Regions from separate parts of the Bacillus thuringiensis genome, predicted to be linked through region 1. Evidence: riboswitches for the same ligand, from Rfam matches in the RefSeq annotation. Region 1 holds a riboswitch; each other region holds the start of a gene.

Region 1 (10,975 bases):
AATCGCATCTGGATTGCCATGGTCAGGATTTATGGGGAACCAAATTTATAAAATTGCATCTTCTAATGAATCACTCGGATATCCAAAATTGTACATGGCACCGCCTGAATCAAAGGTAAAAGAATTGCCGTGGGCAACAAGAAAAGAAGCTCCTCCTGAATCGAATTCAAATGAACCGAAAGCAATTTCTGTCGATGAATTACAAAAAGGAATTGAAATAAAGAAGCCATATGTTATTTCACTACCAGCTGATCCGAAAGGTGTATTCACTGTTTCGAAATCGAGCGGTTCTGGTATTACAGGGATGCATGTTGCACCAAGTGAAGAGATAACAGCTTACTTTGATCAATATAGCGGGGAACTCATTTCAAAAACGGACTATCGTGATTATGGATTACTTGCACAATGGTTCACTTACGGTATCCCGCTTCATGAAGGACATTTATTCGGATGGCCAAATAAAATATTATGCTTACTAACGACATTATCTCTACTACTTCTCATTTATTACGGAATAAAAATGTGGTTAGCAAGAAAGCCGAAAGGAAAATTAGCAGCACCTCCAAAACAAAGAGATAAGAAAAGTATATTCGTTTTCTTTATCATGATGGTTATACTAGGCGCTGTCATGCCTTTATTCGGACTATCTGTTTTAGTTATTTTTGCAATTGAACTTCTCATATATGTATTTTCAAAAATACGGTCATAATAAAAAAAACCACTCTACATGAGTGGTTTTCTTCATCACTGCGCCATTTTCTTTCGGTACATCTTCCCGTTCCAATAGAAGAATCGTGAAGTGAGACCTCCGTATTTTACAATGCGCCGTGCCATTTTGTGCATATTCTTTTGTGCTGATACTTTTTGGTCTGATAAATAAATACCAAGTAATCCTCGGCTTATGAGACGATGAAACTTCGCATGAGGTAAATCACCAATGCTCTTCTCTGCTTCTTCTACAAAGTGTTTCATACGATCTAATATCGCTTGCTCGTTTTCATAATAACTACAGAAATTCAAATCCCCGCCGATACGATCTTCTTCTTGATCGATGAAATAATCAAGTAAGATGTGAAGTCCTTGTACGTAAGGGAAGTATCCTTGTCTAATTTTCGCAATATCTTCATCATGTAATTCATCATGAAATGCATATGCTACAAGACAGAAAATTCCAAGCGTAGAACCGGCACATGCTGAAAATTCAAACCAGCTCATCTCAGGTAAGTTTTCTTTATGTGCTTCAAACCATGTTTTCAGGCGCGGTTCTCTTTCTTCTAACTTCACGTGTTTATGAATTTGTAAATCACAATAATAACAAGCAAGTTCATGAAGAACAGGAGCAATTTTGTCATAGTGCTTCGTTTTCTTTAAAACATCTTGGCACGTTTCAACAAGTTCATCTAAATAACCACCATCATCTTGATCATCACGATAGCGATAATAATTACCGCCACCTTCTACTTCAGGTGATAATGCCATTAACATAGATTCATGCAGTGCGGCAAAATCATTTGGGTCAAGTGATGTACTGCGGTCACATAAATTATCTAAATAATCGCTGATTGTTTGATACGCTACGATAAAACGAATGCATTCCTCTCGGTGTTCATTTGCTAGCAGCGATAAAATGCCACCACCCTCACAATGAAACGTTTTATGCTCAATACTTGCGATTGCCTGACTATGAAGCTCATCATTCGGAATATGGTAGGCACGCTCTTTCCACATCGCTAGCTCATGGTGTACAACCGGAAACACATCACGGTATACTTTCGCCATGAGCGTTATGGGATTACTCGGTACGTTCACTTCTTCCTTCATCTCCTCTATTAAATGTACAAATAATGATTTATTTGTTTGTTTTTACTATATTATTGACATGTATTTCAGTAAATGACTGAATATAATTCAAAATTTCATCACGCTCATACTCATTTAATAACTCGTGATAACAATTCGGCCATTCTTTATATGCCTTATCACCTATTTTAACATTATCAAACCACATGCGGACACGTGTTTTATCTACAAGTTTATCCTCACATGCTTGCATTAGCAAGAGCGGAACGTCTGGAAAATCGTCTATTTTTTTATGAGCAATTTCGATAGACTTAATCAATTCACTATACCAACGTACTGATACTTTGCGCAAGAACAATGAATCATTCTCCATTGCATCTCTCACTTCATGATTCCTTGTTGACATTTCCACCGTAAGATTCGTTGCAAATTGCAATTTTGGAGCCACAACATTTAATATTTTTGAAGCAAATTGAAGTGGAGCAGAAGGTCCGGCTGCTACACCTAAACATGGCGAACTTAAAACAATACCATCTACATCCTCTCTCTTCGTTTCTTGCATCATACGAATGACGATAAGACCGCCCATACTATGACCAAATAAAAAGATAGGTAACCTATACTTTCTTGCTTCTTTCACCCATAATTTAACTTCCTCTATGTATTCATCAAATGAATCAATATGTCCTCTATTTCTTGAAGTCGTTCCATGTGACGGAAGGTCCCCCATCACGACGTGGTAGCCGATATGATTCCACACTTCCGCAACGGCTTCGTAACGTCCGTGATATTCCATTGCGCCGTGCACGATAACAATGACAGCTTTCGCTTCCTCTGCTTCATAATTCCACATACGGACCTCCTCCATTTCACTCTTTCTCATAATTTGATACACTAAAACTAGTCTCTAGGAAAGGAAGACTTTACATGATATATCCTTACAAAGAAAAAAATCCGAAAATTTCGAGTAGTGCTTTTATCGCTGACTATGTTACGATTACAGGCGATGTTTCGGTTGGCGAGGAATCAAGTATTTGGTTTAATACAGTCATCCGTGGTGATGTGTCACCAACAATAATCGGAGACCGAGTAAATGTACAAGACCAATGTACACTCCACCAAAGCCCTCAGTATCCTCTTATTTTAGAAGATGATGTTACAGTTGGGCATCAAGTTATTTTACATAGCTGTCATATTAAAAAGGATGCTTTAATTGGAATGGGATCCATTATATTAGATGGTGCTGAAATTGGCGAAGGAGCTTTTATCGGCGCTGGAAGCCTCGTTTCACAAGGAAAGAAAATCCCGCCAAACACGTTAGCTTTCGGTCGTCCCGCGAAAGTCATTCGTGAATTAACAGAAGAAGACCGTAAAGATATGGAGCGTATTCGTACGCAGTATGTTGAAAAAGGTCAATATTATAAATCACTACAAAAATGATTTTACTGCTGCCATAATACTGGCAGCTTTTTTTATATAAAAACTAACTTTTTCTTTACAAAACATTATTACTCCCTCAACAAAATCTTATTAAAATAAAAGCTAATATCTCCATATATATGTAAACGAGGGAGGAGAATTTTCATGAAGGTCAGTGGATTATATAAAATAGAATGTTACATTTTTAAAGGAATTAATCGCTACTTTGATCAAAAAACATTAAATATCTTTTTCAGCAATATTACCCATATCGGTGGTGCTACTTTCTCCATTACACTTACACTTTTCTTTTTAATTTTTGCAAAAGGGACTTTACACCAAGCGGCAATCGCTACTGCTATTTCTTTAGCAATTAGCCATATTCCTGTACAAATATTAAAAAGGTGGTATCCACGAAAACGTCCTTATTTAACAATTCAGGATGCGAAATATCCAGTCCATCCATTAAAAGACCACTCTTTCCCGTCTGGTCATACAACAGCCGTTTTCTCTGTCTTCATTCCATTTATTTGCTATAATCCAAGCTTACTTGCTTTCCTATTACCGTTAGCATTATGCGTCGGTATTTCTCGTATTTATTTAGGGCTTCACTATCCGTCAGATGTATTCGTCGGCATGTGCCTTGGCACTTGCTCTGGCATCATCTCTTTTTATCAATTCATCCCACTTTTCACATAAAGGAGTGATATGATGAGAGTCGCCATTTTTACCGATACTTTTACGCCACAAGTTAACGGGGTTGCGAAAACGTTAGAACGATTAACAAGTTACTTTCAGAAAGAACAGATCGCCTATTCTGTTTTCGCCCCTCAACATACAGCTGAAGATAATTTCGTGGCTAATGTGAACAAGATGAGAAGTATCCCGTTAACAATATTATATCCAGAATGTCGCTTTTCTTTTCCTACTCCGCGTATTAAACGGGAACTTCATTCCTTTAAACCTGACATTATTCACATTGCCACACCTTTCAACATGGGACTTTGTGGACTGTATTACGCCAAAAAGTTAAACATCCCAGTTGTCGGTTCTTATCATACTGATTTCGATGCGTATTTACGCTATTACAAAATTGAATTTCTCACCAATATGCTTTGGAACTATTTAAAATGGTTTCATAGTCATATGCAAAAAAATTTCGTTCCCTCCCCTGAAACATTACATCAATTAAAAAATAAAGGCTTTCAGGCCCTCTCCATTTGGGGACGTGGTGTAGATTGCACACTCTTTCATCCAGCTTACAATACAGACCTATTCCGAAAAAAATATAATATTACAGCGAAGTATGTTCTTTCCTATGTAGGACGAATTGCTCCTGAAAAAGATATTGATACGTTGCAAAACCTTATCGTTAAAACATCGCATACTCGAAACGACATTCATTGGCTCATCGCAGGAGACGGACCTCTAGCAACAAATTTGCGTGAAGCTGTTCCGCAAACAAATGTCACTTTTACTGGCTACTTACAAAGTGCAGATTTAGCCGCTGCATATGCTTGTTCTAACATAATGGTATTTCCATCAGCTACTGAAACATTCGGAAATGTTGTACTTGAATCACTCGCATGTGGCACACCTGTCATTGGTGCAAATAGTGGCGGGGTTAAAAATATTATTACAGATGGAAAAACGGGAATTCTTTGTCCCCCTAAAAATGAGGATGCATTTCTATCATCCATTTATTCTTTATTGCAAAATGAAGAAAAACTTGAGCAAATGGGAATAGCAGCTTCATCTTTTGCGAAATCAAAAAGCTGGGATGAGATCTTTCGCGCCTTACTTAACCAGTATGAAGAAGTCCTTCAGCATACCGCATCAGAGTTACTTGCTTAAACAGAAAAACTCCCTTCAAAAACGAAGGGAGTTTATTACACACTTGTGAATTTTAGTTAAATGAATGATACATAAGGTGAAATATCATTTATTTCCATATTCATTATAGCAAAAATAAACATAACTAAACAGACTTGTAATAAAAACCCATAAAAATTAATATATGGTTATACAGTGTTTTTGCTGTATAATGATTTTAAGAATTCCCCTTAAAATCAACTTACTCACATACCTTTATACAGCAATTGTTCCCCAATTCTGTATATCAAAAAACCTTTCATTCATTTGAAAGGTCTTTTTGAGCCTGCACATATTCTTCTTTTGTATTTACATTTATAAACCAATCTGTATTCGCTTGTACATCTTCTCCAGCAACATACTTCACATTACATTGTGATAAAAGCTGCCCCATACTTCTTTTCTCTTCCTGAAGTAAAGCATAAATCTTTTCTTTCACGCGGTTATGATACGCTGCAAGTAGCGGCTGTTTTCTTCCATTAATAATAGGTACAACCGCATCATATTCATTGCTCGTTTGCTCTAGTAAAATGGTAAACCATTCATGCGAAACATTTGGCGCATCGCAAGGCATAATAGCGTACCAATCTGCTTCTATGTATTCCATTCCTGATACAATGCCGGCAAGCGGCCCATTTCCTTTATAGTGCGGAATATCTTCTATAACAGGAACTTGTACGAATTGCTCTACTCGCTCTTTTATATCAGAGTGACTGATGACTACAACTTCTTGGAGCGCACTTGTCATCACTTTCAAAATAAGCTCAATAAAAGTACTATCTCGCCAGCTCGCTAACGCTTTTGGCTCACCGAATCTACTCGACATACCGCCCGCTAATACAATTCCAGCCCACTTACTCATTGGCGATGCAGCTCAAATGTAATATGGCCTAATTCCGGTAAAATTAATTTATTCATCGCAAGACGAACCGCTCCGCTCGACCCTGGCATCGAGAAAACTACTTTACGTCCAATTGTACCGCCGATTGCTCTACTTAACATTGCGCTGCTTCCGATATCTTCTAAATAACTAATCATGCGGAACAGCTCACCAAACCCGACAATCTCTTTATCTAATAATGCTGACACTGCTTCGATTGTTACATCACGCTTCGTAATACCAGTACCGCCATTTGTTAATACAACATCTACGTCTTCCCTATGATAACCAGCTAACACTGCTTGCTGAATACTTTCTTTATCATCTTTTACAATTTCATAAGAGGTCACTGTATGTCCTGCCTCTTTTAATAATTTATGTAATAATTGTCCGCTCTTATCTGTTTCTTCCGTACGTGTATCGGAAATCGTAACAATCTTGCAACGCACTTCTTTTGGAGCTTGTTTTTTATGTTCAGTTACACTCATTTTGTATCTTTCCTTTCTTAAAGACTTTTCTTCATTTTATCATACATATCTTTACACAATTATATATGAAGCCAATCATGCGCCATGATACAATATAAGTATACTAACCCACAAAAAGGAAAGTGCACTTTCTTATACTCCTAGACTACACATCTTTAGCTACTCCTTATATTTTCTACATAATAGAATTCAATTTTAAAACTTGTACTAAAAAATAAATTGGAGGTCTACATATTATGGAACTATATAAAAAATTAACAACAACATTTATCCTCTTATTCATCGCTTCAATCACTGTCGGCTTTTCCTTAAAAGGCGCAATTCCATACGCTACATTAGTAAGCATTATATTCGCGACACTATTTTTACTAAGCAGTGCCTTTTGCGCAGGAAAAGCACGTCAATTGAAAGGTTGATTGCATATGTTCCAGAAGAAACCCACCCTTTCTAAATCATGTAAAAAGGAAATAAAAACGTATGAAAAGGCATGACTAATATGAAAAAGTATATTGAGCTAGATGGAGAAGTATATTGTAGTTCATGCATTCAAATTGTAAGTAAAACGAAATAAAAAAAGCTTTGCGCTCACCGCGCAAAGCTTTTTTTCATATATTATAGACCAGCTTGCTCTTTTAAAGCTGCAGCTTTGTCTGTACGTTCCCATGAAAGATCTACATCAGTACGTCCGAAGTGGCCGTAAGCTGCTGTTTGTTTGTAAATTGGGCGACGTAAGTCTAGCATTTTAATAATACCAGCTGGGCGAAGATCGAAGTTGTTACGAACTAGTTCTACTAGTACGTCTTCAGATACTTTACCTGTGCCGAATGTATCAACTGAAATTGATACTGGTTGTGCTACACCGATTGCGTATGCAAGTTGTACTTCTGCTTTGTCAGCAAGACCAGCTGCTACGATGTTTTTCGCAACATAACGAGCTGCATATGCTGCAGAACGGTCAACTTTTGTTGCATCTTTACCAGAGAATGCACCGCCACCGTGGCGAGCGTATCCACCGTAAGTATCAACGATGATTTTACGTCCTGTTAAACCAGCATCACCTTGTGGTCCACCAATTACGAAGCGGCCAGTTGGATTAATGAAGAATTTCGTTTCTCCATCCATTAATTCTGCTGGTACTACAGCTTTAATTACGTGCTCTTTTAAGTCGCGATCGATTTCTTCCCATGTAACATCTGGATGATGTTGTGTAGAAATTACGATAGTATCAACACGTACTGGTTTACCATTTTCATCATACTCAACTGTAACTTGCGTTTTTCCATCTGGACGTAAGTATGATAATGTATCATCTTTACGTACTTCAGTTAAACGGCGAGCTAATTTGTGAGCAAGCGAGATTGGAAGTGGCATTAATTCTTGTGTTTCATTACATGCAAAACCAAACATTAAACCTTGGTCTCCTGCACCAATTGCCTCAATCTCAGCGTCAGTCATTTGACCTTCGCGTGCTTCTAGCGCTTGGTCAACACCCATAGCGATGTCAGCAGACTGCTCATCGATAGATGTTAAAACAGCACAAGTTTCTGCATCGAATCCGTATTTTGCGCGTGTGTAACCAATGCCTTGAATTGTTTCACGAACGATTTTCGGAATATCTACGTAAGTAGAAGTCGTAATTTCCCCCGCTACCAATACTAAACCAGTTGTTACAGTTGTTTCACAAGCTACACGTGCATTTGCGTCTTTTGATAAGATCGCATCTAAAATTGAATCAGAAATTTGGTCACAAATTTTATCTGGATGTCCTTCAGTTACAGACTCAGATGTGAACAGATGACGTTTTTTTGTCATGTGGTAAACCTCCCTACAGTAATTGTATATATTGTACGGAACTCATCCTTAATTTGCCACAAACTGCGACATACATTTATTCTCCCACACAAGCATACAGAAAAACCTTTCCTACTTTACATAGAGGAAAGGTTTAATTTGCTACTTGCATACTGCTTTTTGCCCTTCGCTCTTATCGTTCGAGACCTGTAGCCTCGCACAGGTTTTAGCACCTATTCACCTGTATTTATCAATACAAGTGAGGTTGCTGGGCTTCATCGGGCCTGTCCCTCCGCCAGCTCGGGATAAGAGAGTATCCGTCCCAACCTATACTAAAGAAATGATATTCATTTGTCAATTAATATTCACATTTTCCTGAAAGTTTTTCTCAATACGCCTGAAATGAAATATTAATAGGGAAATAATGCATTCACACAAACAAAAAGAAATAAATAGTATACATTATTTATATAATTGTGTTATACTCTTGTTGGGGATTACGAGAAATATTTCATTAAATGAAAAGGATGGTATATAAATATGAGTACTGTGAATGTCCAAATTGGTTTACACGAATTATTGAACGGAAGCAATGCACAGATTCAACTAAGTGTTCCGCAATTAGTGGAAAAAGTATTAATGCGAAATGAAGGGAAATTAACTTCTACTGGTGCCGTTTCTGCTTCAACAGGAAAATATACAGGACGTTCTCCTAAAGATAAATTTATTGTGAAAGAAGCATCGGTTGCTGACAAAATTGCTTGGGGAGCTGTGAACCAACCGATTTCTGAAGAACATTTTAATAAATTATATACTAAAGTTTTAGAATACTTAAAAGAAAAAGAAGAGTTATTCGTCTTCAAAGGATTTGCAGGCGCTGACCGCAATTACCGCCTACCAATTCAAGTTATTAATGAATATGCATGGCACAATTTATTTGTACATCAATTATTCATTCGTCCAACTGAAGAAGAATTAACAACTCATGAGTCAGGGTTCACAATTGTTTCTGCACCGAACTTCAAAGCTGATCCAGCTGTTGACGGTACAAACTCTGAAGCATTCATTATGGTTTCATTCGAAAAACGTATTGTACTAATTGGTGGTACAGAATACGCTGGAGAAATGAAAAAATCAATCTTCTCTATTATGAACTTCTTACTACCTGAACAAGATATTCTTTCTATGCATTGCTCTGCAAACGTAGGTGAAGAAGGTGACGTAGCACTATTCTTCGGTTTATCTGGAACAGGTAAAACAACTTTATCTGCTGATCCGAACCGTAAATTAATCGGTGATGATGAACACGGTTGGTCTGATAACGGTGTATTCAATATTGAAGGCGGTTGCTATGCAAAATGTGTAAACCTTTCTCACGAGAAAGAACCACAAATTTTCGATGCAATCAAATTTGGATCTGTTTTAGAAAACGTTATCATTAATGAACAAACGCGTATCGCGGACTACAACGATACTACTTTAACAGAAAATACTCGTGCTGCATACCCTATGCATGCGATCGACAATATCGTACTGCCAAGTGTTGCTGGACACCCAAATACAATTATTTTCTTAACTGCTGATGCATCTGGCGTATTGCCTCCAATCAGTAAGTTATCAAAAGAGCAAGCTATGTATCATTTCTTAAGTGGTTACACTAGTAAACTAGCAGGAACAGAGCGCGGCGTTACATCTCCGCAAGCTACATTCTCAACTTGCTTCGGTTCACCATTCTTACCACTTGATGCATCTCGCTACGCTGAAATGCTTGGTGAAAAAATCGAGAAACACGATGCGAAAGTATTCCTAGTAAACACTGGCTGGACTGGCGGCGAATATGGCGTTGGTAAACGTATGAACTTAGGTTATACTCGTGCAATGATTCAAGCAGCATTAAGCGGCGAACTTGCAAAAACTGAAACAGCTAAACATGACATCTTCGGTCTTGAAGTTCCACTTCACGTACCAGGTGTACCTGACGAAGTGTTAATGCCTGAACAAACTTGGGCTGATAAAGCTGCTTACAAAGCAAAAGCAATCGAGCTTGCAAATGAATTCAAAGAGAACTTCAAAAAGTTCGAAAGCGTTTCTGAAGATATTATTAACTTAGGCGGCCCAATCGCTTAAATTAAAACTTTCTGTTGAAATAACCCTTTACTCATATGAATAAGTGTCGTGTAACCGTAAAGTTTCGCGTACTCACCGACAAAACCCAATGCGGCTTAACGGTTACACACACTTACATAAAAAAGAAGCTTACGTTTTTACGTAAGCTTCTTTCTATATACTCTTATAGCTTCTACTCTTCGCTAAATCCTCTATTCCACCTAAAGACTGTCCAAGCACAATTTTTAATTTATATACTCAAATTTTCACACGTACACATCATGGATTCAAACATATTAACTACTTTCCTACCCACTACATCTTCTGGGTTTACGACGAATGGGGCTTAAATAGGCACTGACCGCTTCTATCCCACGCCAGATCCTCTATTCCATCTATAAAGTATCTTTTTATCTTTTTTAACTCTTCGTTAGTTCTTTCTCATCTTTCATGCTATAGTATCCTAAATTCACAACGATTAAGAAATAACCACCCATAATCCCTACTGCAAATGCCCACATAACCATGTGGTGCTCAATTTCGTACATAATAATAGCACCCAAAATGGCAGCTGCAAAACGGTTAAACATACCGAGTGTCGGTGCTTTCGTCTTCTTTA
Region 2 (10,975 bases), 1.2 Mb from region 1:
ATTCTGCGACAATTGATATCTTGGATCAATAATAATTTTTAAAAATAAGCATATTTTTGTTATAAATCAGGAAAAACGATTCTATTAAGAATCGTTTTTTAATATAAACATCAATTAAGCTCAAAATAAAAGAGCGCTTATTAAAAGCGCCCAGTAAAAACAGATATATGGAAGGATTTATTCAATCCCGTTCGGATCATAAGAATACTGTTGCTTATTCTCAATTCGCTCAATCACATCTTGCAGCTCATCTGGCTTCAGAAACTCAATAGGAGAGAAGCCCTTTTCAAACGTAAGTGTGTCTGCTTCAATCATAAGTACATATCGGTCATTTACCTTCGCAATATGTATTTGATCCCCGAAATCAGCAAGTAAAGCCTTCACAGAGATATGATCTGCTTTTAGTTTTAATTCCACTTCAGGAGCGTGCTCGACGATTTGGGCAGTTGCTTCCATTACTTCTTCGGTTGAAAATTGTTCCATAATTTCGCGTTTCGGACTGGCAGCCCATACTTCCATCGCTTGGTCGAATTGTTCGCGTTCTTCCGTACCTTCTTCAAATACATCTTCAATTTGGTCGTATACCATGTCCATTACCTGTGTTTTCATAATTTCAGGCATAGAGCGTTCATATTCGACGAATTTTAAGAAGTCTTCAAAGTAGCGGGCATGTGATGCTTGGTGTATTTTTAGTTCGCCTACTTCAACCATACCTTCTTCAGGCATGTATGGATACTGGATAGATTTCATATTCTTTGTTGTGATGGCCATTTCAACGTTACGAATCAGTGTTGATTCATCAGAAATAGAAGCAACCTTTGGTTCGAAGTCGCATTTCATTACGAATACGAATGGGTCATCAAAGTATTTGCGTAGTTTTGCCTGAGCAATTAAAAATACACCACCGCGTACAGCGCTTGTGTCAAGATATGTATAAACGAGAGGTTCGCTCATATCTTTAAAGTTGTCCTTTGTTTCTGCAAAGCGAATACGATTAAAAAGGTTGTAATGAGGGTTTGAATCAAGTTCGTGCCCCTCCTCTACAATAAAGCGACCAATTTTTGTTGGGGCTTGTTCTGTTTTTGCATGACGTTCTACTTTTCGCTTCGATATTTTTAATAACTCGCCATTCAAAAATTCTTTTAAGGAGCTATCTTCATATTCTTCAGCGTCTAAAGTTTGAAAATGTTTGTAGCGTTTATCAACTGCTTCACCTTTTCCTTCTACTTGTACAACATAAAAGGAAAGATAATTTATTTCAAAATCCATATTTATCACCTTGTTTCATTTCATTAACTCTTATCAGTATAGAGATGGAAAAAACTTTCGTCAATTTATATAAGGAAGGGGGAGCCCCTTCCTTATATAAATTTTATTTTTCCGATTAAAATCCGTCTTCTAATGCTGCGAATGGAATGTTTAGTCTGTTTTCTACCGTGCGTAAACGTTGGTTTAAGCGGTTTAGTCTACGTGTATGGCGCTCAACTGTATTTTCTAGTTGACGTACTCTTTGTTCAAGCTCATTTACGCGTCTTTCTAATTGACGATTTCCAGTGCCAGGAAAAGAGATTGGAAGTTGGAATTGTCTATTTTGGTCATATGGATTCGTTTGCTCTGCTTGATCTATATAAGATTGATATTGTGCTTGTAAGTCATACTGTGGTTGTTGGTATGCATATTGATTATATGGATCATATGGATTGTAGGGATACATAATAACATCCTCCATTTCTTTAAAATAGGTTGAATTCACCATAATGTATGTGCAAAAGCGGAGCGGTGGCACGGCAAATACCTATTTATGTTGATGAGATTTCTCTTTATCCCGCATTAACGGGCAGTAAGACCCCCACTGATTAAAGTTTCACTTTATAAAAAATAGCTTGAAGGTTTTTGATTTGAATTTCTTTTGCTTAATGGTATATACTGGATAAAGGGGAGAGTTTACATAAAAGTTACAATTCTATCAAACTCAAACTTTTATGTAAATATGTATAGACATTTATAAAAGAAAAGAGTAATTTATATAGAGTGAAAAATAACTTGTAACATTTTATAAACATATTGTAAAATGATTGTAACAAAACATACATAAAAATGAAATAAATACATAATAGTGATGTTGGGGAAAGGGAGAGAGTATATTGTTCCGTAAAGTAAAGGGTATATTAGTTGGGGTGTTATGTGTAGCTGTAGTGAGTGGCTGTGGTGCAAAAGTAAGTGATGTTGCATTGGTAAGTGATATTGGTGGGCACACTGTAGAGGCTAAAGCAGAAGTGCAGGATACTATTAGTTTAGTTGATGGCCGAACTGGTACTGAAGTGAAAAAATTAGATTTATCTGGTTTAGGCTATTTCGAAGATGAAGCGAAATTTAAAAAGTCTGTAACAAAGGTTGTTGGTGAGGTTGGAAAAAGCGTCGACAAAAAAATGGTTCCTTCACGTATAGCACCTGATGGAAGTTGGCAAGAAGGAAAACCTTCTTATGAATTAATGGAAAAAGAATTAGTAGATAAATTGTTAAATGTTGGTATGTGGGATGCTACGTATCAGTTGCCGATCGTGGAGAAAAAACCAGTCGCAACATTAAGTGATGCGCAAGGAAATGGTACGGTAATTGGTAGATATGAAACGAACTTAGGTGGTTCAACAGGTGGCCGTATTGAGAATATTCGTTTGTCAGCAGCGAGCATAAATGGAGTTGTGTTAGCAAAAGGAGACCGTTTCTCTTTTAATTCATTAATCGGTGATACAACACCAGATAAAGGATATCAATTAGGGAAAGAAATAGTTGATGGTAAATTAGTAGATGGATATGGCGGTGGTGTTTGTCAAACATCTTCAACTTTATACAATGCAGCAGATCAAGCTGGCCTGAAAATGGTGGAGAGAACTACACATTCTAAAACGGTAGGTTATGTTCCACAAGGAAGAGATGCTACAATTGCATATCCATATTTAGATTTAGTATTTGAAAATACGAATGATGCACCTGTGAAGCTTTATATGGGCATTCAGGGTGGAAAGCTAGTTGCTGAAGTACATAAAATGAGATAAGTATAATACCTTTATAAAAAAGCCATTATTTCTAAGTTTGATAGAATTAATGGCTTTTTTGTGCAATCAATATTACACCTCAAGATATAATGAACAGGAGGAAATTTAATAGGAGTAAGACAGTCTAAAAAAAGCATTAAATTTAATTCATAGTTTTCTTATTGACATTATTAGTAATGGGGTGTATTCTTCATAATAACAACTAAATAAATGGAAAAATTTATTGGTTTTCTTATCAAGAGAGATGGAGGGACTGGCCCGATGAAATCTCAGCAACAGGCTGTATCAAAGTACTGTGCTAACTCCAGCGAACGCAATAGGCGTTTGAAAGATGAGAAGAAATGGATTCACATTTAACTCTTCTTATATGCGTAAGAAGAGTTTTTTGTTTAGAGAGGGGGGATAGAGTGAAGTTTGATGTAACGTATTTTTTAGAAAGTTTTCCGCAATTATTTAAATATGTATACATAACTTTAGGGATTACTGTAGTTTCAATGATTATTTCCTTCGTTATAGGGATCGGCTTGGCGATCATAACGAAAAATAAAACGAAATATTTATATTCAATTGCAAGAGTGTATATCTCTTTCTTTAGAGGAACCCCGTTATTAGTTCAATTGTTTGTTTTATATTTCGGATTACCACAAATCTTTCCGACATTTACAGTGCTTACAGCTATGCAAGCAACTTTAATTGGCCTAAGTTTAAATAATGCTGCTTATTTATCAGAGATTATTCGAGGTTCATTAAATGCTGTGGAATCAGGGCAAATGGATGCCTGTTTATCAGTTGGAATGACAAAGGCGCAAGCGATGCGACAAATTATTTTTCCGCAAGCTATTCGTGTCGCAGTACCGTCACTTGGAAATAATTTTGTTGGATTGTTAAAAGAATCTTCGTTATCTTTTGCACTTGGGGTGGCTGAAATTTTAGCACAAGCGAAAATGCTAGCGGCACAATCATATCGTTATATGGAAAGTTATTTAGCGGTAGCGATAGTATATTGGATTATTACAATCGTAATTAGCTGGGGACAGAAAAAGTTAGAAAAGAAACTGGATGCACCATATTTGTAACAGAAATGAGGTGATATATATGATTGAGATAAGAGATTTGTATAAGTCTTACAAACATAATGAAGTACTAAAAGGAATTTCACTTACTGTAAATAAGGGAGAAGTAGTAGTCATTATTGGACCTTCTGGTTCGGGTAAATCGACATTATTAAGGTGTTTAAACTTATTAGAACAACCGAATGATGGCAGTATTAGAATTGAAGATTTAGAGATTTATGCGAAGAGACTTTATAAAAAAGAAATAATACAATTGCGTCAAAAAACGGCAATGGTTTTTCAAAATTATAATTTATTTAAAAATAAAACAGCATTGCAAAATATTACAACGGCATTAACGGTTGTACAGAAAAAAAGTGAAGAAGAGGCAAAGGGAATATCGAGAAAAATATTAAAACAAGTAGGCTTAGCTGATAAAGAAGATTTTTATCCAACAATGTTATCAGGAGGGCAACAGCAAAGGATAGGTATTGCTAGGGCAATGGCTTTAAATCCCGCAGTATTATTGTTTGATGAACCGACTTCCGCACTTGATCCAGAATTGGTGAATGAGGTATTGCAAGTTATTAAAGACTTGGCAAGACAGCACATAACGATGGTTGTTGTTACACATGAAATGAATTTTGCAAAAGAGGTGGCGGATCGCGTTATATTTATGGCTGATGGCATTATTGTAGAGCAGGGAACACCAGAAGAAATTTTCCGAAACCCACAAAATGAACGTACGAAAAAGTTTTTACGACAATTGAATGCTTCAGAAGAAGGCAATCATTTCGTTATTTAGGAGGAAGAATTGTGAGGAAATCATCATTATTACTAACATTAGTATTAACAGTATCAGTTGGAGTTTTATCAGCTTGTGGTTCAAATACAGCAAGCGAAACAACAAATGAAAAAGTAGTAAAAGTTGGGACATCTGCAGGTCGTAGTCCATTTATTTTTAAAGAGGGTGAGAAAGTAAAAGGTTTTGATGCTGAAATTATTGAAGCGGCTGCTAAAAAGGCTGGGTATAAAGTAGAATGGAATGTTTCTGATTTTGAGGGATTATTTGGCTTATTAGATTCAGGACGAATTGATACAATTGCAAATGAACTATCAGTTTCTCCGGAAAGAAAAAAGAAATATGATTTTTCAATTCCGTACGTGTATTCTGGTTCTGTATTCGCGGTGAAGAAAGATAATCATACCATTAAATCGCTAGAAGATTTAAAAGGTAAGACTGTAGGTGTCGGGCTTGGTACAGCTGGAGAGCAAGAATTAAAAGCATTAAATAAAAATAATGCTTTTACAATTAAAACGTTCTCAGAGGATCCGACAGCGGAATTGAATGAAGTAGGACTTGGACGCGTCGATGCCTATTATAATGATAAAGTTCAAGTAGAAACAACTATAACAAAGGCGAAATTGGACAACGTCAAAATAGGATTTGGTCCACTTGAATGGGGAGAGATTGCATTTCCATTTGCAAAAAAGAGTGAAAAGTTAGAAGATATAAATAAAGCGTTGAAAGAATTAGAAAAAGATGGCACATTAAGTGATATATCGAAAAAATGGCTAAAAGTTGATGCTACGAAAAAACAAAATTAAGGTGTATTCGTTGAATGGAGTTATCGCCTATCAACTGATATAAAAAATTAAAGGAAACTAGAGAGGAAGTTATTCATGGTACAAATTCATACGAAAACACGTATTGGTCATGTTGAATTTAAAGTGAAAGATTTAGAACGTCAAATTGCTTTTTATGAAAATGTTGTAGGCTTAGAGGTAATTAAGCAAGAGGGAAATAAAGCATATTTATCTGGAAAAGGTGGAAAGAACGCGTTACTTGTTCTTGAAAAGTTAGAGGACGGGGTACTGCAAGAACCGCGTACGACTGGTATATATCATGTAGCCTTTTTAGTTCCGACTCGTGAAGCTTTTGCTTCTGCGCTATTTGGGGTTCTTCGTAATAAGAATGTAATTGACAGCCCGGCTGAGCAAGAAGGGCGTTATACATATTCAAATGAAATTTTACCAATTTCAAGGTTTAATAGTGCAAGTGATCATACATATAGCGAAGCTTTTTATTTGCAAGATTTAGAGGGGAATGGTATTGAAATTTATGCAGACCGTCCGCGCGATCGATGGGGAGAAGGGCCAGGAGGAAGTACACCACTTGATTTAAAAGAATTGGCAACATTCGTTGATTATGAGTTTGATGGTTTGCCTGCTAATACTGTCGTTGGGCACGTACATTTAAGAATAGCTGATGTAGAGAAATCACATGAATTTTATGTGAAAACAGTAGGTTTTGAAGTACAACAGCGTGAAGAGGATTGCTTATTTATTTCAGCAGGGGGATATCATCACCATATTGGTGCAAATACGTGGAACGGAGTAAACAATCCACACCCGCCAGTACATGCAACTGGACTAAAGGTATATGCGATTGTACTACCGCATAAAGAAGCGTTAGATGAAGTGAAAGAAAGATTAATAGAAAAACAACATGAAATAAATGAAACTACAAATGGGTTTGCGGTAGTAGATCCAAGTGGTATTACAGTGCAGTTTGAAATAGAAGCAGTGTAAAATAAGCGAGAAAGTGTATAATCACTTTCTCGCTTATTTTTGATACGTAATCCAAGTAGCACAAGGGTTAAAAGGGAAGGATTTTAATAGTTCCATTGCATATATACTAGTTGAATCGAATTCACCTTGAATGAAAGAATAGCCGTGTTTGTTTGCATACATAATTTGTTCGAAAACGAGAATTTTTAGTAATGGTAAATTGTCTGTAGTGTGAGTTCCGCACCATCCTAGTTCTAACGTATCATCCTTTTCCAATGTATGGAGGAAAGAGTACCCAATAATTTCGTTCTCTTCACTTATAATTAGAAAGCTCCCATCTAGTAACACGTCATCAGCTAAGATCTTTTCTTTCCAAGTTTCGAGAGGATATAGAGCAACGGGATTTGCTAAGTGGGTTTGCTCGTAAATGCCTTTTACTAAGTAGGCTAGTTTTTCTAGTAAGTTATTATTAGATAAGATGTTTGATAAAGTTTGTAAATGATAATTTGAATTAGGAACTATATCGATAGGAACTATTTTTTGTAAGTCTAATATTGGCATATATGTTCTTCGGATTTCAATAAACTTATTTTGTTCATAATAAGTTTTTAAATGAGCTGACGTTTCCCATATAGAAGTTTGGAATGGTAAATTAAATTGTTCTCGTTTTTGAATCTCAGTAAATAAGAATTGTTCAATACGTAGCTCTGAATAGAAAGGGTTCGTGTATATTCGAAAGTATGTGCAGTATGGATGGAAGCTACTGTTCCAGGTGAGAAAGATGCCTACTACATCTTTTTTATAGCAGGCAACATACGCACATTTTGTTTTACTATCTCGTAATAAGTTAAATAGATAAGAGTCTTCATTATATAAATCAATAAGTTGTTTTACTTTTAGCTCGTTACTTCTACTATATTTCTCTATAATAAGATTATTTTCATTAGATGGCTTCTTCATAGCTCAATCCAAAATCTTCTTACTACATTTCCATCTTCCTCAGTGAAATCATCATCACGAAGTCCACCGTTATGTAAAATTGTTTTTTCAGAAGCGGTATTCACTGCGTCGCAAACGACAAGTACTTTCGTGATGTTTAATTCCTTCGTTTTTTCTAATGATAATGCTAGTAATTTCGTAGCATAACCTTTTCTTCTTTCAGAAGGGCGAATGCCATAACCAATATGACCGCCAGCGTTAAATAGATGTTCAGTTAAACGATGACGTATATTAACAGCTCCGACAATTCTATTATTATCTGTAACGAGCCAATATGTAGAATCTGGTACCCAAGTTTCAGGGATATTTATTCCGTTATGCGCATCGAGAAGTTCTTGAACCATAGCTGGGAAGTTGGCAGGATTTTTTGTGATAACCCACGGGATCATTGTTTCACCGCTATCTTTCCATTCGTTATAGAAATCTAAGTATTCTTCTTGTAAATCAGTAGTAGGTGTAAGTAACGAGACGTTCATTGTTAGTAAGCTCCTTTAGTTATGTAGTTTTTATAAAAAATTATGACACAAAATGAAAGCGTTTTCTAAACTTTCTCAACCTAATTTCATGTAATTCACCTTTGTTTTTTTAGAAAATTAGTGGAGGTTTAAAATTAGAAGTTATTTATTTTATGTTAATATTTAAAATATTAACATAAAACGGTCGGAGTATTAAGTTTGTTTTAGTGGTATTCTTTCGTATCGATAAATGGATGTTTGTGATAATTTTTGTTTTATCTATCTATAATGAATGAAAGGGGGAAGTGCCCGTGAGTGTAGATTTTGATTTTATTATACGAATCGGTGTTGCTGGCTTGTTAGGAGCAATGATTGGTATTGAAAGAGAAATTCGATCGAAAGAAGCTGGATTAAAGACTCATTTCCTCGTAGCGGTAGGAAGTGCGTTAATAATGGTTGTTTCGAAATATGCCTTTTCAGATATTGTGTTTGAAGAGCATATGTCTCTAGACCCAAGTCGTATTGCAGCACAAGTCGTTAGTGGAGTTGGCTTTTTAGGTGCAGGCACAATTATTATTCAAAAGCAGGCGGTGAAAGGATTAACGACAGCGGCTGGTTTATGGGCCACAGCAGGAATTGGATTAGCAATTGGGGCTGGCATGTATGTAGTAGGGATTGGAGCGACGATTCTCGTTTTAATTGGTTTAGAAATTGTAAGTCGTATTTTTAAAGTGCAATTTTTATTTCCACAAAATATAACAGTGCAAATGTTTGTAAATAAACATGAAGCAGTACAACAAATATTAGAAACATTACAAGTGAAAGGTATTCCAATACTTTCATATGAAGTAGAAGCTTCACAGCAAGGTACAGAAACTGTTTATAAGGTAGGGATGCAACTGAAAAATATATCGTCAGAAGAAAAGAATGAGTTTATTCAGTATATGCAAACATTACCGGAAGTTACGTTTATAAAGTTAAAATCATAGTGTTGAAAACGAGGATAGATGTAGCAGGAATTTTGCTATTATCTATCTTTTTTTGATATAAAATGCACGGAAAGTCAAGCGTTAATTTTACATGGAATGGATACATGTGTGAACGTTACCTTATTTTTTCTCAATACAGGACAAAAAGTAAAAATAGTAAAATAATGGAGCGGGACACTAAAAATGTAAGGTAGGGGAGAGTATGAAAGGCTATTCAAAAAAAATGTTAGTAGGGGTAAGTTTTGCTAGTTTAATGTTAGGGAGTTTTCAAGGGGTAAGTTTGGCAGAAGATACTAAGGGAGAGCAAGTTTCTTATCGAAATGTGCTCAAAATGGAGCCAGTCGGTGTACAACTACCAGTACAAGAATTAGCTCATTCATCGAAAGTGCTCGAAAGCAAGTCTTTTGAGAAAAGGCTACAATTTGCCGATTTATCACAAAGACCGCCTGAGGTAAAAAAGGAAAGTAAGCAATTAGCTGTAGCGAAAACTTATACAATTGCTGAGTTAAATCAATTAAGCAATCAGCAGTTAGTAGATTTACTTGTAACAATTGATTGGGAGCAGATTACGGGGCTATTTCAGTTTAATACAGACAGTCTAGCATTCTATCAAAATGATAGTAGAATGCAGGCGATTATTGATAAATTGAAGCAGCAAGGACAAGCCTATACGAAGGATGATTCAAAAGGGATTGAGACATTAGTAGAGGTATTACGTTCAGGATTTTATTTAGGATTTTATAATTCGGAACTTAGTAAATTAAATGAACGAAGTTATCATGATAAATGCTTACCTGCATTAAAAGCGATGGCTAACAATTCAAATTTCAAGCTGGGTACATTAGAGCAAAATAGAGTGGTATCATCATACGGAAAGTTAATAGGAAACGCTTCGAGTGATGTGGAAACGATAACATCAGCTGCAAAAATTTTTAAACAATATAATGATAATTTTTCTACATTAGTAGATAATCTTTCAGCTGGAAATGCTATTTACGATATTATGCAAGGTGTTGACTACGACATTCAATCGTATTTGTACGATACGAGGAAAGCACCGAAAGATACAGTATGGTATCAGAAAATAGATAGTTATATTAATGAATTAAGTCGTTTTGCATTAATGGGAACGATTACAGCAAAAAACGGTTGGCTTATTAATAATGGCATTTATTATACAGGTAGACTCGGTACGTTCCATAGTACAGGAACGAAAGGGTTACAAGTTGTAACAGATGCGATGAAAATTTATCCGTATTTAGGGGAGCAATATTTCGTAGCTGCTGAGCAAATCGCAACGAATTATGGCGGAAAAGATGCAAATGGTAAAGTGGTGAATTTAGATCAAATAAGAGAAGATGGAAAGAAAAAATATTTGCCAAAAACGTATACGTTTGATGATGGGGCAATTGTTTTAAAAGCTGGAGATAAAGTGACAGAAGAAAAAGTAAAACGTTTATATTGGGCGGCAAAAGAAGTGAAGGCACAATTCCATCGTACGGTTGAAAGTGATCAACCTTTAGAAAAAGGAAATCCTGATGATGTATTAACGATGGTTATTTATAATAGCCCAGCAGAATATCAATTTAATCGTCAATTGTACGGATATGAAACGAATAACGGTGGTCTTTATATAGAAGGAACAGGTACGTTCTTTACTTATGAGCGTACGCCAGAAGAAAGTATTTATAGTTTAGAAGAATTATTCCGACACGAGTTCACACATTATTTACAAGGTAGATATGAAGTACCAGGGTTATGGGGACAAGGAAAAATATATGAAAATGAAAGATTATCTTGGTTTGAAGAAGGGAATGCTGAATTTTTTGCAGGGGCAACGAGAACGGATAATG
Region 3 (10,975 bases), 1.4 Mb from region 1:
AGGGCCTTTTTTTGTGTAAATGGTAGTAAGGGAGGAAATTTTGGGATGGCAATGTTGAAAAAATGGCTGCTTACATCATTAATGGCAGTGACACTTGTATTTGTTTCTTTTGCGAATACAGTACATATTACGTTTGCTGAAGGAAATACAGCAAAACTTGCAATTATTGGGGAATCACAAAAAGGCATTATGTTATGTCCGAAAGAAGAGCAAATTAAAGATGGGGAAACAGCTTTAAGTTTGCTGCAAAAGGTCATGGGGGACAAAGTAGAATCTGAAACGATGTCGTTTGGAACATATGTAAAAGGCATCGATGGTTTAATGGCCGGAGCTACAAGTGGTTGGACATACGATGTAAATGATACATCTGCACAAGTTGGGGCAGATAGTTATAAATTAGAGTCTGGAGATGTTGTTGTCTTTCGCTTTGTTTCAGACTGGAGCAATATGAGCCAGGAAACATTGAAAGAAACGTTAGATAAGTTCGGAACGTGTAAAACAGAAGAACCTAACGGTGGCAAAACAGAAGAACCAAAACCAGAAGGTCAAGACGGTAAAACACCAGATGGGAAAAATCAAGGTGACCAAGACGGTAAAACACCAGATGGGAAAAATCAAGGTGACCAAGACGGTAAAACGCCAGATGGGAAAAACCAAGGTGATCAAGACGGTGAAAAACCAGATGGGAAAAACCAAGGTGATCAAGACGGTAAAACGCCAGATGGGAAAAAACCAGAACAACCACAGCAAGAGAACATTCAAGTTCCAAGTGCACAATTAAATGAAGCCATTTCTAAAACATCAGACAAGATGTTACAAGATGGAATTGAAAGTGATTGGGTAGCTGTAGCGCTTTCTCGTTCTGGAAAGAATGTGCCAATTGAGGCAAAATTAAATTATGTTAAGTCAGTAACTGAAAAAGTAGAAAAGCGCATTAATCGTTTTTCAGCGACAGATTTAGCTAGAACAATTATTATGATGAATGCAATGAGTGCAGACCCTAAAAATGTAGGTGGACATAATTTAGTTCAAAAATTGTATGAGTCAGATAAAGTGAATTCTGTTACAGGTTATGCATTTGCTTTACTTGCATTTGATACGAAGAAGTATGAGATTCCAGTTGAATCAAAATGGAACAGAGTTGCTCTAGTGGAAGCACTGTTAAATAATCAGCATACAGACGGTGGATGGACTTATAATAGTTCAGGTAGTAAAGATAGTGCTAGTAGCGTTGATGTAACAGGTATGGTTTTATCAGCATTAGCTCCTTATCAAGAGCGATCAGATGTGAAACCAGCTATACAAAAAGCTGTTGCGTATTTATATAACGAACAGCTGCAAAATGGCGGTTTTTCAGCTGATGGACAAGAAAATTCAAATAGTACTGCGCAAGCAATTATTGGATTATCTCTTGTTAAAGATGTAGATCAAAATCGTCTTCATAAGGCAATGCAAAACCTATTATCATATCAACTTTCAAATGGTGAATTTAAATGGTTACCAAGTGATCAAAATGGTAACGGAATGGCTACAGAACAGGCTCTTTTAGCATTACTTCAATTTAAGGAAATGGGAAAATCTATTTATGATTGGTCTAATGTAGACGCTGGTGATGTAATTAAGCCAAAACCGATTGAAGAGCCAGAAAAGGTCGTTGAACCAGAAAATAATGTAGTAGAAAAAGAAGTTACTGAAGAACCGAAAGAACAAAACCAAGTACAACAAGAAACAAAAGATGAAAATCTAAAAGTAGTTGTAGATAACGAACCGGTTAAGAATAAAAAAATCGGAAACGGTAACAGTCTACCAAAAACAGGAGCATCTTCTCATAGTGCAGCAACAGAAGTAGGTATGGGTGTATTATGTATTGCTTCTGCATATGTATTATGGAGACGTAAAGCAGCTTAACAAAAAATTAGGAGCAATTATTTGCTCCTAATTTTCGTATGAAAGGTGAGAGATAGGATGAGTAAGGTGAAATGGTTCATTTCTTTACTGCTTTCGCTCGGGCTACTTGCCGGATGTGAAGAGGCAGCTGTAAAGCCTGAGAAGAAGGTAGAACCGAAGCAAGAAGAGGTAGCGAAACAAGAAGAACAAAAAGATGAAGCGAAGCCGGAAGAAAAAAAAGAAGAAAAGCAAGCTGAATCAGAGCAAAAGCAGCAAGAAGAACAGAAAGAGAAACAAGAACAAAAAGTAGAAGAGAAGCCGAAAGAGGAAAAGCCGCAGGCACAACCAGAGGTAAAGAAAGAAGAGAAACAACAGGAACAACCGAAAGAACAGCCGGCTGTAAATAAGCAACCAGAACAGCAACAAGCACAAGAAGAGAAACAACAACCGAAAGCACCAGAAGTAAAAGAAGAAGCAAAGGTTGTGAATCAGCCGAAAGAAATACCGAAGCAGGAGCAAAAAGTTGATCCGAATAAAGCGGAGAAAACGATACCGACTCCGGCAGTACCAAAACCTGAACCACCAAAACCAGATCCAGTACCAGTACCGAAACCACAAGCAAAACAAGTAACAATCTCGGTAAAAGGAAATAACGGATATATAATGGGTGCGAAAAAGATGGATGTACAAGATGGCGATACTGTGTATAAAGTATTACAACGTACAGGATTAGATGTTGATGCAAGCGGATCTAGAGATAGTATTTATGTAAAAGGTATTAATGATTTATATGAAAAAGATATTGCGGATACTAGTGGATGGAAATATCGTGTGAACGGTGCTTTTCCAAACCATAGTGCTGGTGTAGCTACGGTAAAACCAGGAGATACAATTGAGTGGGTATACGTATTACAATAAGAAAGGCATTCGGTAAAGGGCTATGAAAATAAGTTTTTCTTCTTTACATCCTTTTGTGAATTTTTTCTATTATATCGGGGTGATGATACTATGTATGATGTGTCTTCATCCTCTTTTTTTAATTGGAGCAATAGTATTAATTATTATGTTAAATGTGATGCAAGGAAATAGCGAAAAGATAAGAAAGATGCTACCGAGCACAATTGTTTTCTTTTTTATGGTAATTTTATTTAATTCGTTATTAACGCATAGAGGTCGAACTACGTTATTTTGGTTAGGTGATAGCCGTATTAAGCTTGAGGCGATTATGTTTGGAATAGTAATGGGGTTATTACTAGTTGCAGTTATGTTTACGTTTGCGTCATACAATGATATTATTTCCAGTCATAAATTTTTATATCTGTTTTCAAGAATTTCACCGAAAGTTGCATTGTTAACGATGATTACAGTGAGATTTGTTCCTTTGTTTATAAGGCGATTAAAGAAAATCACACTCGTCCAAAAAACGAAAGGTGTGCAGGTAGATTCAGGTTCAATGATGGAACGCGTGAAAAATGGTATGCAATTGCTGCAAGTATTATTAATTTGTTCATTAGAAGATGCACTGCAAACGGCAGATTCTATGCAAGCTCGTGGATTTGGTGTAACGAAACGTACGACATATATTCGCTATAGAATGGAAAAACGAGATTGGTATACGCTCAGTTATTTAAGTATTCTATTTATAATTGCTATCATATGTAGTACGTATGGCAGAGGAAAGTTAATCATTTATCCGAAAGTCGAATCTATTTTATTTCAGCAATACGATGGGATGATGTTTATCGTATTTACGATGTTTATTAGTTTACCAATTATAATGGAAGGAAGGGAATGGTTATGGTGGCGCATGCAGAAATAAACAATTTATCATTTGTATATGCTGATGAAAACGAAAAAGCGTTACAGCATATTTCTCTTTCTATTCAAAAAGGAGAGTTTATTGCACTTGCCGGCGGATCAGGATCCGGGAAGACGACTTTATTAAAACATTTTAAAAAAGAATTACTTCCAATTGGTAAGCGTACTGGGGATACATATTATGATGGTACTTTATTAGAAAATGTACCTGATTTGTTATCTGCTCAAGAAATTGGTATGGTATTTCAAAATCCAGAAAATCAACTCGTAATGGATACAGTGATTCAAGAATTAGCATTTTCTTTAGAAAATATCGGATTACCATCACATATTATTCAAAAAAGAATAGCGGAGCTTATTAGTTTTTTAGGATTTCAAGATTTATTGCATCAATCTGTTCACACGTTATCTGGCGGGCAAAAGCAACTTGTCAATTTAGCTGCGGTATTAGTTATGCAGCCGAAGTTACTATTATTAGATGAACCGACAGCCCAGTTAGATCCAATTGCTGCGAAAGAGTTTTTAGGATTATTAAAACGGATTAATGAAGAACTTGGAATTACGATTATTTTAAGTGAACATCGTTTAGATGAAGTTATCCCGCTTGCAACACGCGTTGTTTGTATGGATAATGGCTGTATTATGTATGATGGTAGTCCTAAAACTGTTATTACGAATATGTGGGGAGTAGAAACATTCCGTCCATTTATTCCGCAAATTCCAAGGCTATTTTTAGAGTGGAATGTGAGAGATATTCCGTTTACGGTGCGAGAGGCGCAAATGAAAATGAATAATTTTTCAGCGATATCATATGTAAATGAGCCAATAGCACAAAGTGAAAAGCAAGAGGTAATTTTAAGCGCAGAGCATATTTCGTTCCAGTACGAAAAAAGTAGTCCGCTTATTTTACGTGATTTATCAGTTTCGATTGAAAAAGGAAAATGGGTAGCGCTCGTTGGGAAGAACGGTACAGGTAAGTCTACACTGTTAACGATTTTAGCAGGATTACAAAAAGCGAGAAGAGGGAAAGTAAAGTGGAACGGGAAAGTGATACATAAAATTGATTCGAAAGAACGATTTAAAAGGATCGGGTATGTATCGCAACATCCGTATTATCATTTTACATTTGATACAGTGTGGGATGAAGTGTATGAACGTGCACGTGAATTATACGGAGAACAAGGAAAAGAAATAGCAGAAGATATGTTGAAGAAGTTTTGGTTGTACTCGCTTAAAGAACGCCATCCGCATGATTGTAGCGGGGGAGAGCAACAACTACTTGCGTTATGTACAACGTTATTATCAAAGCCAACTTTATTATTACTTGATGAACCGACAAAGGGGCTAGATCCGTGGAAGAAAGAAAGAGTAGGAGAACTATTTAGGAAGCTACAAAAAGAAGGAACAACAATTATAATGGCAACGCATGACATTGAATTTGCAGCGAAATACGTTGATCAATGTATGATGTTATTTGACGGAACAGTCATTATGAATGATGCACCGAAAGAATTTTTTAGCGGCAATTTCTTTTATACAACATCTATTAATCGATTCATTCGAAAAGAATTGCCATATGCATTAACGTGGGAGGATGTGTACGAAGCGTGTCCAAACGATATGTTGCATTCATAATATGTATTTTTGCAGTAATAATAGGCACATTACTTCTTACGACACTTGTCATGGACGGTTATTACATGTTAAGTAGTTTGTTTATATTAGCGGTTATTATGTTACCTTTCTATATCCGTTTTGAAAGGAAGGCGTTTGTTTCACGTGAAATTGTTCTCGTTGCTGTATTAGCGGCAATTGCAGCAGTAAGCAGAGTGCCATTTTCTATTTTACCAAGTGTACAACCAACTTCTTTTGTCATTATTGTTTCTGCAATTGTATTTGGAAGTGAAACTGGTTTTATGATTGGTGCCACAGCAGCGATCGTATCTAATATTTTTTTAGGACAAGGTCCGTGGACACCGTGGCAAATGTTTTCGTGGGGCATGATTGGTTTTATAGCAGGTTTACTTCGTAATACATTTTTAATGAAAAAACTATGGGGGAGACTTCTTTACGGAGTAATCGTTGGATTTTTATTTGGCTGGATTATGAATTTCTGGGGTCTTCTCGGTTTTATACGAGAAGCAACGTGGGAGACTGTCATTTCGTATTATATCGCAAGTTTTTATTTTGATTTGAGTCATGCGATTTCGAATGTTATTTTCTTACTACTATTTAGTACGTCTTGGATTACGATTCTTACAAGATTTAAAAAGAAATACGGTATATTAGATGAGCATAACGTGACATAGAAAAGCATACTCATATAAGGTAGGGTCGCGACTTACATATTCGTTTGCCTCTTTCATGCTTCTTACATATTGTAAGGAGCATTTTTTTGTCAAAAAATAGATTCAATATGCACCCGCTATTATATAAAATTATTTGTATAATAGTACGTGAGAACTCTTTTCAAGAGGGAGGTGTATAGTTAATGAAGTTAGTTATTCCGAAGCAACATGGTGCATGGGCCATGCTTGTTATACCTTTTCTATTAAGTGTCATACTTGGGAAACCTACTATTTATCATATTCCATTGTTTATAGCATGGTTTTTTATCTATTTAGCTACATATCCATTTCTTACGTACATAAAGCAAAGACGAAAAAAAGAGCTTTTACACGCCGCAATTGTTTATTTTAGTATTGCGTTCCTATTTGGGATGATTTCTTTATTATATGAGTGGCGAATTCTTTTATTCGTAATAGTAATGATTCCATTATTTATAGTAAATATGTATTATGCTCGTCAAAAAAATGAAAGAGCACTATTAAATGATATTTGTGCAATTATTGTATTTTGTATCGGTGGGTTAATTAGTTATTATTTTTCAATGAAGCAAATCGATCATATAGCATTATTCATTGCGCTTATTTCATTCTTATACTTTTTAGGTAGTACGTTTTATGTGAAAACGATGATTCGTGAAAAAAATAATCCGAAGTATCGTCTTATATCTTGGGGATATCATATCGTATTAACTATAATTGTATTTATGATTAATCCGTGGTGTTCTCTTATTTTTATACCAAGTGTCATTCGAGCAATTGTGTTGTATGGCAAAAAAATCTCTATTATAAAAGTAGGGATTTTAGAAATTGCTAATTCTGTATATTTTTTAATCATAACGGCAATAATTATGAAGTATGCCATTTGAAAAAACTTCCCATCGATAGATGGGAAGTTTTTAATCTTTTTCTAAAATGTGAACGGTGTACTCGCAACGTTGAATAGCTTGTTCAACAGCATAAAGTGATTGTTCAATACGAGCACGATTAAAATCTTTTTCAACTGTTTCAAGTGCTTCTTCTAAACAGTGTTTTGCTTCTTGTAATGATTGAAAAGAATCTTGTACATATCCGCGAGCATTTTGATGCATTTTATAATCCTCCTTGGCTGTTCATATACGAGTAGTATGAACAGTAAGAAAGAAAATATAATTTGTTATATTTATTATATTTGTTTGACAATTAAAGTGAAATTACGTATAGTAAGATTTAAGTGAATATTTTCTTATCCAGAGAGGTGGAGGGACTGGCCCGATGAAACCCAGCAACCGCGATGCAGGTGCTAATTCCAGCAGAACATATTTGTTCTGGGAGATAAGACGAAGATATATACGTAACTTCTTCTTATCGGAGAGGTTTTTTTGTTGTAAAAAAACCGATTACGAAAATTTATATTAAGAAGAAAGGGGTTGCGAATTACTGTGACACTCGAAAAATACGTAAAACTGCGTAGTACAGTTTATGAATATATGATAGAGCAAGATAAGCCGATATCATTGTTAGATATTCAAGAACATATCGTTTCGCATCATGAAGGAAAATTCACGAAAAAAATGTTACATCAATTTTATTTATCAAGGCTATTAGACGAACTGAAACTGGATGGGAAAATTACATTAGCTGATGAATATCTCTATACTGAAAAAGGGGTATTTTATAAGGCGAGAAAAGGGAGCTAAGCTCTCTTTTTTTAAAAATAACGGAGTATGTAGAGTAAAAGACTGCTAAAGCAGCCTGATACAGGGAATGGTGTTGAGTGTGTAGTGTCAAAAATTGAATGTGCCTGAAAGAGGCAATTCGTATCGGCTGCAAATGAAAAGAGACACCTTCGCCGAATAGGTGTCAGTCGTTTTGTAAAATAGACTTGCTATTTAACAGTTCTTAGAATAACATGCAGGGTTTTGGAAGTCAAAAGGGAATTAAAGGAAGGGGTACAATTATGTACGCTTACTTATTAAAAGATATAACGAAATGGATCCCAAAGTACGTTGTAGATAAGGGATATGAATATTATGAAGATGGACATATAGAAGATGTTGAAATACAAGATAACAAAGTGTTTGCATTCGTTACTGGAAATGCAGGGAATTATGAAGTAGTTATCGATCTCGAAGATTTTTCAAAAAGTAGTTGCGAATGTCCGTATGAAAATTATTGTAAACATATGGCGGCAGTTGTTTATGATATTCAAGGTGCTGGTGAGAGTGCAGTTAAAGAGAAACTAAAAGATTTAGAAAAAGAAGAGTTACTTACTGTATTAAATCGACTGTTGCAAAGTTCGAAAAACGTACAAATTGTAGAGAAGTTATTAAAGAAGGGGTAACTTTAAAGATAGAGGGAGTTGTTTTGTAGTGAACGTACTGATTATATACGCTCATCCTAATCCTTCAAGTTTTAACGGGGCAATTTTAGAGCATGTGCAAAAAGGGCTACAGGAAACAAATCATTCGGTTACGTTGCTTGATTTATACAAGGAACAATTTGATCCGGTACTTGTATTCAATGAAGAGAAGAAAAGACGTGATTTAGTAAATGAAGAAGAGACAGCGCGGTATAGAAAATTAGTGGAAGAAGCAGATACACTTCTCTTTATATATCCGATATGGTGGTGGGGGATGCCAGCTATTTTAAAAGGTTTTATTGACCGTATTTTCGTAGCTGGATTTGCTTATAAATATGAAGGTGCTCTTCCGAAAGGGTTATTGAAAGGTAAGAAAGCTTGGGTTATTAATACGTTAGACTCGCCTCTATGGTACGTCGCATTGTTATATCGATCAGCAGATTGGATTATGATGAAGAGAGGTGTTTTACGTTTTTGTGGCATTCGTGATATAAAACGGTCAGTTTTTCAATCTGTGAAAACGAGTAAAGTATCAAAGCGCGAAAAATGGTTATTACAAATAGAAGAAAAGGCTCGTACATTATGAATGAAGTCGATCGTATTATAAACTGTTGTCAGTATGATAACGAACTTTTTCGGAAGTATATTACGTGTTTACTTCAATTGAAAAAATGCAGCGATACATTTCAACAAATTCAAATAGAGTTAAGAAATGATTATTTAATAAGGGGAATTTGTGAAAGAGAAGTTGATGAGGTAGTACGGGGAAGTAAAGAATATGAAATGCATTTTCTTCCTAAAGTATTACAGTGGAATTTTTTGAGGGAACATCCACACCTGATTGGAAAAATTTGCGAAGATTTTTTTGCATTTGAGTCATTACATCTTAAGGACATAGAGTGGGATACAGTTATAAATTGCATGGGAAATAAATGATTTATTATGTAAAAAAGCTAGTATAAAACTAGCTTTTCGTTTAAATAACTAAGAAGCATAGACTAATGATGAAACCTGCATATAGTAAGTTAACAACGCAAAATCCCATAATGTCACGAGCACCTAAACCAGCTATCGCTAATGCTGGTAATGCCCAGAAAGGTTGAATTAAATTCGTCCAAGCATCGCCCCATGCAATTGCCATTGCTGTTTTTGCAGCAGGTACACCAAGTTCAGCGCCAGCTGGAATCATAATGGGTGCTTGCACGGCCCATTGACCGCCTCCTGATGGAACAAAGATATTAACGATGCCAGCACTTAAAAATGTAAAGAGAGGAAAAGTCGTTTCATTTGAAATGCTAATAAAGAAATTAGAAATAGCTCCTCCAAGTGAAAGTCCTTCACTATTTGCTCCAATCATCATCCCCATAATTCCTGCGTAAAACGGAAATTGAAGTAAAATGCCAGAAGCACTTTTCGTAGAGTCTGAAAAAGCGCGAATATACTGAATCGGAGTGCGGTGGAAAATAAGTCCAGCAATTAATAACATAAAAATTACGATATCGAGAGTAAGATTAAATCCTTTCGTATAAAAGTAATTGAAAATATAAATGAGACCTAACAATCCAACGCAAAGTGTAATAATGATGCTATTTTCCATTTTTTCAGCGAATGTATTTTTTTCTACTTCTTGAGCAGCAGCTTCTTCATGGAACACGCTAGGATCTACAGTTATCGTATGTTTTTCATCTGGATGCATCGCTTTATTAATGAGAGGCATCGTAACGAGAAAAATAATAACTGGAACGAGAGCGTATGGTGAGAATAGCGTTTCTGAGATTGGAATCGCTTCTTTAATACTGCCAGCTGTCGTTTTAATTAACGTTTCCCCGCCTGTTGCTAATGTCAGAGGAATAGAAGCAGAAAGCCCCGCATGCCAAATGAGAAATCCAGAATAAGAAGAGGCGATTGCTAGTCTATAATCTAATCCTTCTAATTGTCTTGCCACTTCTTTTGCGTATAAAACAGATACAACAATTCCAAAGCCCCAGTTTATGTATGCACCAAGTAAACTTACAATGGAAATGGCAATAATGCCTTGTCCAGTCGTTTTTGGTAGTCTGGCAGCTTTCGTTAATCCTTTTTTAATAAGAGGAGCATTTGCTAAAGCAGATCCAGTCACGAGTACAAGTGCCATTTGCATAGAAAAGGCGAGAAGCCCCCAAATTCCATTACCCCAGTGATTGATCATTTCTACAGGTGTTTGATGAGTCGCAAACATACCGAAGAAGATAACGAAAACAGTTAATAAACATGATAAAATAAACGGTTCTGGCAAGAAGCGTTGCACTAAGGCGACGCAACCATTTGTAAAAGAACGAAACAAAATAGATCAACCTCCTTATGTATATGTATTACAATTATTCGAGGTTATTTGAGAGATAACCTTTAATGTAAAGAAAATTCAGATATTTATAGGGTGGTAATTTATTGATAGATTGATATAGAGCCTCGTATCAGATACTGCTTTTAATATACTAGAAGAAAAACGGTTGTAAATGTGGCTAGCACTTATTGGGAGAGTATAGAGAAAGGTTACTAGCTGGTTTCAAAACAACTGTTGCAAAGGGAGAGGATACTCAATACA

What was found. A riboswitch is a leader RNA that binds a small molecule or an ion and turns the genes downstream of it on or off. The one in region 1 is predicted to bind S-adenosylmethionine.
Positions count from the first base shown of each region.
Region 2: linked by a shared signal. The riboswitch ahead of AC241_RS17350 (amino acid ABC transporter permease) and the one ahead of metK (methionine adenosyltransferase) in region 1 are both predicted to bind S-adenosylmethionine.
Region 3: linked by a shared signal. The riboswitch ahead of AC241_RS16080 (hypothetical protein) and the one ahead of metK (methionine adenosyltransferase) in region 1 are both predicted to bind S-adenosylmethionine.

Region 1 covers NZ_CP012099.1:4,563,618-4,574,592, forward strand. The annotation lists gene AC241_RS23560 (PepSY-associated TM helix domain-containing protein) at 1-709, shown strand, start outside; gene AC241_RS23565 (tetraprenyl-beta-curcumene synthase family protein) at 745-1,809, opposite strand; gene AC241_RS23570 (alpha/beta hydrolase) at 1,850-2,653, opposite strand; gene AC241_RS23575 (gamma carbonic anhydrase) at 2,728-3,240, shown strand; gene AC241_RS23580 (phosphatase PAP2 family protein) at 3,385-3,918, shown strand; gene AC241_RS23585 (glycosyltransferase family 4 protein) at 3,931-5,073, shown strand; gene AC241_RS23590 (molybdenum cofactor guanylyltransferase) at 5,351-5,953, opposite strand; gene AC241_RS23595 (MogA/MoaB family molybdenum cofactor biosynthesis protein) at 5,950-6,459, opposite strand; gene AC241_RS23600 (hypothetical protein) at 6,696-6,875, shown strand; gene metK (methionine adenosyltransferase) at 7,072-8,271, opposite strand; SAM riboswitch class I at 8,441-8,562, opposite strand; gene pckA (phosphoenolpyruvate carboxykinase (ATP)) at 8,791-10,377, shown strand; gene AC241_RS23620 (ATP synthase subunit I) at 10,776-10,975, opposite strand, start outside.
Region 2 covers NZ_CP012099.1:3,372,522-3,383,496, reverse strand. The annotation lists gene AC241_RS17365 (DUF3900 domain-containing protein) at 178-1,269, opposite strand; gene AC241_RS17360 (hypothetical protein) at 1,385-1,714, opposite strand; gene AC241_RS17355 (VanW family protein) at 2,145-3,056, shown strand; SAM riboswitch class I at 3,286-3,394, shown strand; gene AC241_RS17350 (amino acid ABC transporter permease) at 3,464-4,132, shown strand; gene AC241_RS17345 (amino acid ABC transporter ATP-binding protein) at 4,152-4,913, shown strand; gene AC241_RS17340 (amino acid ABC transporter substrate-binding protein) at 4,925-5,716, shown strand; gene AC241_RS17335 (VOC family protein) at 5,792-6,700, shown strand; gene AC241_RS17330 (hypothetical protein) at 6,734-7,639, opposite strand; gene AC241_RS17325 (GNAT family N-acetyltransferase) at 7,636-8,154, opposite strand; gene AC241_RS17320 (MgtC/SapB family protein) at 8,445-9,122, shown strand; gene colA (collagenase ColA) at 9,325-10,975, shown strand, end outside.
Region 3 covers NZ_CP012099.1:3,117,303-3,128,277, reverse strand. The annotation lists gene AC241_RS16115 (DUF4430 domain-containing protein) at 46-1,908, shown strand; gene AC241_RS16110 (DUF4430 domain-containing protein) at 1,966-2,805, shown strand; gene AC241_RS16105 (energy-coupling factor transporter transmembrane component T) at 2,828-3,706, shown strand; gene AC241_RS16100 (ABC transporter ATP-binding protein) at 3,679-5,340, shown strand; gene AC241_RS16095 (ECF transporter S component) at 5,313-6,014, shown strand; gene AC241_RS16090 (YwiC-like family protein) at 6,197-6,919, shown strand; gene AC241_RS16085 (hypothetical protein) at 6,950-7,141, opposite strand; SAM riboswitch class I at 7,273-7,371, shown strand; gene AC241_RS16080 (hypothetical protein) at 7,472-7,729, shown strand; gene AC241_RS16075 (SWIM zinc finger family protein) at 7,990-8,373, shown strand; gene AC241_RS16070 (NAD(P)H-dependent oxidoreductase) at 8,402-8,977, shown strand; gene AC241_RS16065 (hypothetical protein) at 8,974-9,327, shown strand; gene AC241_RS16060 (short-chain fatty acid transporter) at 9,368-10,714, opposite strand.